2 regions of the Pseudoalteromonas sp. Cn5-37 genome follow, and region 2 is predicted to be linked to the other one. Evidence: predicted binding sites of a transcription regulator. Region 2 holds the regulator's gene; the other holds the start of a gene.
The links. Region 2 encodes FliA, which starts transcription of late flagellar genes. Its sites were predicted from a motif close to CTAAAGNTNNNNNNNNNNNNGCCGATA; they were not measured.
Positions count from the first base shown of each region.

Region 1: a site for FliA is predicted at 1,357-1,383, ahead of L1266_RS20690 (VC2046/SO_2500 family protein). Genes of this name have one in related genera too.

Region 1 is NZ_JAKGBA010000042.1:186-3,601, forward strand. Features, by position in the region: partial or broken gene L1266_RS20670 (pentapeptide repeat-containing protein) at 1-264, opposite strand, end outside; gene L1266_RS20675 (M48 family metallopeptidase) at 369-1,049, shown strand; tRNA gene L1266_RS20680 (tRNA-Tyr) at 1,087-1,171, opposite strand; tRNA gene L1266_RS20685 (tRNA-Tyr) at 1,221-1,305, opposite strand; gene L1266_RS20690 (VC2046/SO_2500 family protein) at 1,418-1,933, shown strand; gene L1266_RS20695 (DUF6172 family protein) at 2,069-2,368, shown strand; gene L1266_RS20700 (hypothetical protein) at 2,442-2,882, opposite strand; gene cysK (cysteine synthase A) at 3,037-3,416, opposite strand, start outside.
Region 2 is NZ_JAKGBA010000007.1:119,166-122,581, reverse strand. Features, by position in the region: gene flhF (flagellar biosynthesis protein FlhF) at 1-765, shown strand, start outside; gene L1266_RS11285 (MinD/ParA family ATP-binding protein) at 758-1,618, shown strand; gene L1266_RS11280 (RNA polymerase sigma factor FliA) at 1,645-2,355, shown strand; gene cheY (chemotaxis response regulator CheY) at 2,396-2,779, shown strand; gene L1266_RS11270 (protein phosphatase CheZ) at 2,797-3,416, shown strand, end outside.

The DNA.
Region 1 (3,416 bases), on a different contig from region 2:
TCGATAGAAGTTGCAGTAAGAAAGGTTATAGCCCTCTTCATCATCCTGTTTGATTAAGTTAAGCCCAGAAAGATTTGCTCGCTTTAATTGTAACCCTTCTAGTAAGCCTCCTTTTTTGGCATAGCGTTCTAATTTTTGGGTTAGATCTAGCCCTGATTTATCAAATTTACTATCATGCCAAAAGCAAAATCCAGAGCCCATATCTGTTTCTTGGCACTTGTTACCTGTTGGTGAGGTATAACTACAACATGGTTTGTCAGGCATAAGGATGAAAACTTATTTGTGAGTCATCTTTATAGATTAGCAGCTATTTAGCAGGGTAAAATGGAATCTCTCATTTTTTTATTAATTGAATTGGCTTACTTTTGTTGGATTACACCCTAAAGCGCAGTAAACGCAGAACAACCGTGGCAATTAAAGTTGCTGAGCAGAAACTCACTGTGTATGCGCCTTTTTATGTTCCACAAACTGAAATAGATGCCTGGCTAAACACTAAGCAAGATTGGGTCGCTGAACAAATAGCAAAGCAATCTATGCAAGCTGAGCGTCGCCAATTGCCATTAGTAAACGCCACTATTAAGTTGTTTGGGCAAAACGTCCCAATAGTATTCGGCAAAGGCCCGAAAAACACTTGGCAACAAGATGCGCGGCCTCAGCTTACCTTACTAATATCATCACGTGTCAAACATCAAGAGGCTAACTACCTCGCTTTGCTTGAGCAGTTTATGCATGAAAAGCTTGAGAGCTATATCGAAATGCGAGTGCATGATTACTGCTTGCAAATGTCTGAGACGTTGCCTACAAAGCTTAAAATTCAACATTATAAACGTCGCTGGGGCAGTTGTAACAAACGCCGTGAGCTGACTTTTAATTTACATTTAGCAAGTGCGCCAACCTGGGTGATTGATTATGTAGTTGTCCATGAGCTTGCGCATCTTTTACATATGAATCATAGCGCTAAGTTTTGGCAACGTGTGAGCCAGTTTTATCCAGACTATAAAAAAGCAGAGCAATGGTTAAAAGCGAATGGGAGCAGTTTGAGTTGGTAGATTAAGTTAGCGAGAGTAAAGCTAGAAAGAGTAAGAGTGGTGGAGGGAGCTGGATTCGAACCAGCGAAGGCTGAGCCGTCAGATTTACAGTCTGATCCCTTTGGCCGCTCGGGAACCCCTCCACACAAATTTTTACTATTGCATTTGGCCCCACTTCACTGAGAAGAAAAGTGGTGGAGGGAGCTGGATTCGAACCAGCGAAGGCTGAGCCGTCAGATTTACAGTCTGATCCCTTTGGCCGCTCGGGAACCCCTCCAATGCAACGGCGCTGATAATAGCAAACTGATTATTTAAGTAAAGAAAAAAACTAAAGAAAAATGCATAAATGCCGATAACTGGTTAATCAAGAAACTATTTGGCTAAAGACTATGCAAATTGATGGTTTGTTGCTCACAGAGAGTCAACTCGATAATCGTCTTAATAAAAGTGTTCACGAGCACCGCTCTGGAGAGTTTGCTTTATTACTCGCAATGCTTTCTCATGATGCGCTCGATTTTAGCCAGTTCCACCTACCAAAAACTGAATTAAGCAATCCTGAAGTATCTGAGTCTGCTCTGCGTACTGAATTAGGTGCTGGTCCTACACAACCATTAGCTCCCGAACAGTTTGATATGCTAATTGGGCAAGAAAATGCATTTAGACTATTGCAAGGTGGTTTATCAGATATAAAATTACGTCATTGCTTAAATCCAGAGCCTTTGAATGTTCGTGATGATAAGCAACATGTGCCGCTAGAAGTGATTGATAACTGTGAGCCAGCAGTTAGAAAACGCTTTTATGAAAAAAACAAACCCGTTGAGCGCCCACAAATCGACGCTGCCGCATTTTATGATAGTCTTACTAATGAGGCGATACATCAACCTCTGCATTTGGCGACAGCTTAGCATTCGAGGCTTAATCGAATTGTCATAGACTATGAATAAACTTAATAAAAAGTACAGCTAAATTAAGATGCGCTTGTTATAATAGCAGTCTATGGCTTAATGCCATTGTCATTGAACCAAGTTACTAGGACTATAATGAAGAAAACATTCACGCTAAACCACGAGAAAATTAAATACCCTCGTATGGTTGATGCAGCCAAGCACGAAGTAAAAAAATACTTGAAACGTGAGCGTAATAAAACACTCCCAGCAGGTGCCGACTATTGGGCGTTTGACTGTAAGTTTGGTGAATCAGCGGATGAGGCCAATGTCGTTCACGTGGCAGAGATTAATAAATGTATTAGCGATATTGAAGCAAAAGAGCTTACATCGTTTTATGTTGAAATCTTAGCGCGTCCTGCACAGCGTCAACATCAAGAGTTTGACGAAGAGTAATACGAATATCAGTTCGCAGTAATACTCTAAAACAAAAAAGGGCCATCAGGCCCTTTTTAGTTTTAGTAATCAATTATCGCGCAAACGGATCGGCATTTATTTTTTCTATGTACCAATTGCCTTTTTTACGCATCATTTTCACACTGCGCATATCATCAATTTTCTTACCATTAAAATAACCCGTAAAAATCAAATTGATGTTGGCTTTATCGCCATACTGTTCGCGCAAGCTCATGTTAGTCATATCGACTTCAATCACCACTTCATCGTATTGCATATTGACTAAGTTGCGAGCGAACTGCCCAGCGGTACCATAAGATTTCATAATTCGCGCCATTTTCGGCGTGGCGTATTCCATCGCTTTATTTAAATCGTTTTGGTTATACAAAGCATCAAAATAGAGGGTCGCTACGTTACCAGGGGTGTTTTTTTCACCTTTTGGTGCATCTTCAGAGCCGCAACCAGAAAGAATGCTGCTACTTAAAAGGATAAAAATTAAAAGTATATTTTTCATTGTTGTAGTTTTTCGAGTGAACTTAAAATAAAGTGTGTGACTAAATGAGCATGATGTAAAGTTAACTCGGTAAAATTAATAGTTTTATTTATTTTGGATAATAAAAAAGGATGCATGTTTGCATCCTTTTTAAAAACTAAGAGATTCTTGGTGATTACTGAACAAGCTCTTTATCGCTGAACTCTTCAGCAAATAATGGGCTTGATAAGTAACGCTCAGTTGCACTTGGTAAAATTACCACAATGTTTTTGTCTGCGTTTTCAGGTTTTTCAGCAAGGCGCTTTGCAGCAACTACTGCGGCACCTGAAGAAATACCCACTAAAATGCCTTCGTTTTTCATCAGTTCATGAGCCATGGCAATGGCATCTTCATTTGATACTTGCTCTGCAGCATCTACAACTTCTAAATCAAGGTTGCCAGGGATAAAGCCTGCACCGATACCTTGGATTTTATGAGGGCCCGGTTTAATTTCTTCACCAGCTAAAGTTTGGCTAATAACTGGCGAGTTAGTTGGTTCAACAGCAACCGATTGTA
Region 2 (3,416 bases):
GCCTGTTTCATTCCTGATGATGTATCACGTCAACAAGCGTGGCAAGCATTACTGCAAATGGTTGAAAACCAAATGCATACAACGAATAACGAAATCCTACGTCAAGGTGGTGTATTCGCATTAGTGGGCCCAACGGGTGTTGGTAAAACAACGACTGTTGCGAAATTAGCTGCACTGGGCGTACAAAAATATGGTGCTGATAAAGTGGCGTTGATCACCACTGATACATATAGAATTGGTGCCTACGAACAATTGGCTACTTATGGTCGTATTATTGGCTGTGGTGTTAAGCAGGTAAAAGATGCGAATGAATTAGCTGAAGTGCTATACCATTTACGTAATAAGCGTCTAGTATTAATAGATACAGCGGGTATGAGCCAACGTGATTTACGTTTAACTGAGCAATTAAACACCTTAATGCGTAATCAGCGTGTTGATATTCGTAGTTATTTAGTATTGAGTGCGACAGCACAGATAAATGTGTTGCAAGAAACCGTAAGACACTTTAAAAAGGTTCATCTAAGTGGCTGTATCTTCACTAAATTGGATGAATCTTTAAGTTTAGGTGAGATTATTAGTATAGCGATTCAAAATCGCCTGCCAATAGGGTATCTTACTAACGGTCAGCGTGTTCCTGAAGATATTCGCGTAGCGAATGCTGAAAAACTAGTGAAAAAAGCTGAACAATTGTATTTAAAACGAGCAAAAGCACAACATTCACGACGTCAAGCAGTAGCGTCGAACACAGTAGGGATGTATGATTAACATAGTATTAGATCAAGCAAGCGGCCTGCGCAAAATGAATCAAAATAATAATAGTGGCGTTAAAGTTATCGCTGTGACTGGCGGTAAAGGTGGAGTGGGTAAAACCAATGTTTCACTCAACACCGCAATCGCATTAGGGCAGCAAGGAAATCGTGTATTAGTACTAGATGCCGATTTAGGTTTGGCAAACTGTGACGTGATGCTTGGCCTTCGTGTTGAACGTAACTTATCTCATGTTTTGTCAGGCGAGTGTGAGCTTGACGAAATTCTCGTTGAAGGTCCTGCAGGTATAAAAATTGTACCAGCGACGTCTGGTTCGCAAAGCATGGTGGAATTAACACCATCTGAGCATGCAGGCCTTATCCGCGCTTTTAGTGAGTTAAACACCGAGTTTGATATTTTAATTGTCGATACCGCTGCAGGTATTTCTGACATGGTATTAAGCTTTTCTCGTGCAGCCCAAGATGTTGTTGTGGTTGTATGCGATGAACCTACCTCAATTACCGATGCTTATGCGCTTATAAAAGTGCTTAGCCGTGAGCATGGCGTATATAAATTTAAAATTGTTGCCAATATGGTGCGCAGTTTGCGTGAAGGGCAAGAATTATTTGCTAAACTTTCAAAAGTAACGGATCGCTTTTTAGACGTTTCAATGGAGTTGGTAGCTACCATTCCTTATGACGAGAACATGCGTAAATCTACGCGACGTCAAAAGGTGATTGTTGAATTATTTCCAAACTCACCAGCTGCGGTGGCGTTTAAAACATTAGCAACAAAAGCAGTTAAGTGGCCGATCCCTAATCAACCTTCTGGCCATTTAGAATTTTTCATTGAAAAACTAGTAAACGGCTAACTATGACAACATCGGTGAATAAAGCGATGGGATATCAATCAGCACAAAACTTAAATGCGATTGTTGAAAAACATGCCTCTTTAGTTAAAAAAGTGGCGTGCCATCTAATTGCTCGTTTACCTGCCAGTGTCCAACTCGATGATTTAATTCAATCAGGCATGATAGGCCTAATTGAAGCATCAAAAAACTTTGATGCTAGCAAAGGGGCTAGTTTCGAAACTTTCGCTGGAATTCGTATTCGTGGTGCGATGTTAGACGAAATTCGTAGAGGTGACTGGGCACCACGCTCAGTTCACCGAAATGCTCGCCTTGTGGCTGAAACCATTTCCGAATTAGAAAGCACGCTAAATCGTGAACCTAAAGATACAGAAGTCGCTGAAAAACTTGATATAACGCTCGATGAGTACCATCATATTCTACATGATGTAAATTCTAGTAAAGTATTAGGTATAGAGGACTTAGGCGTTGATGAAGACGTCATTACACCTGTAGGTCAGGATTTAGGACTAGACAAACCGTTTAATAACGTTAAAAATGAGCGGTTTAACCAGTCTCTATTAACGGCTATCCAATCGTTACCAGAAAGAGATGCACTTGTTTTGTCTTTGTACTACAACGACGAAATGAACTTAAAAGAAATAGGACACATACTCGATGTTAGTGAATCGCGTGTGAGTCAGATACATGGTCAGGCGATGATTAAGCTCAAAGCAAAAATCAATGACTGGATTAATTAGTAGTAAGTAAATATAGGTTCAAACCTCACCGGAGGATGTTTTGGATAAAAACATGAAAATTCTTGTTGTTGATGATTTTTCTACAATGAGACGTATCATTAAAAATCTATTAAGGGATTTAGGTTTTACCAATGTGCAGGAAGCTGACGATGGGTCAACAGCATTGCCAATGCTACAAAATCAAGAATTTGATTTTGTTGTAACAGATTGGAACATGCCAGGTATGCAAGGCATTGATTTGTTAAGAGCAATTCGTGCTGATGATAGCCTTAAGCATATTCCTGTATTAATGGTGACAGCTGAAGCGAAAAAAGAACAAATTGTTGCTGCTGCTCAAGCGGGTGTTAATGGCTATATCGTTAAACCATTCACTGCTGCGACACTTAAAACCAAATTGGAAAAAGTGTTTGAACGTTTAGGTTAATCTAAGGGGAGAGGCTTATGTCAGCACTAGCTGCGCCTCAAATAAGTTTAGAGCAAGCTCGTCAACTTGTTGAGTTTCTTGAAAATGGTGAACAAGAAAAAGCTGATCAGCTGATACTTGAAACAGCATCAAAAGAACAATCAGAGCTGTTTGCTGAAATCGGTAAACTGACGCGACAATTACATGAAGCGCTAAAAAACTTTGATCTAGATACTCGTCTTTCAGATTTAACTACCGATGCGATCCCAGACGCTAAGCAGCGCTTAAATTATGTTATGGAAATGACAGAAAGCGCCGCTAACAAAACCATGGATGCAGTTGAAGCTAGTTTACCTATAGCGCAACAACTTGCAGATGAAATAGCGACGATAAAACCAACGTGGGATCGTTTAATGAGCCGAGAAATAGAGCTCGGTGAGTTTAAAAAGCTATGTCATAGCTTAGATAATTTTATGAATAACTCGCATACTAAAACCGATGAGCTACAGGGCTTGATGACCAATGTGCTGATGGCACAGGACTATCAAGATTTGACGGGGCAAGTAATCCGTCGCGTCATTGAGTTAGTGCGAGAAGTAGAAGACAGTTTAATTAATCTCTTAACTGTGTTTGGCAGTCAAGAAGATGGTCATCAACA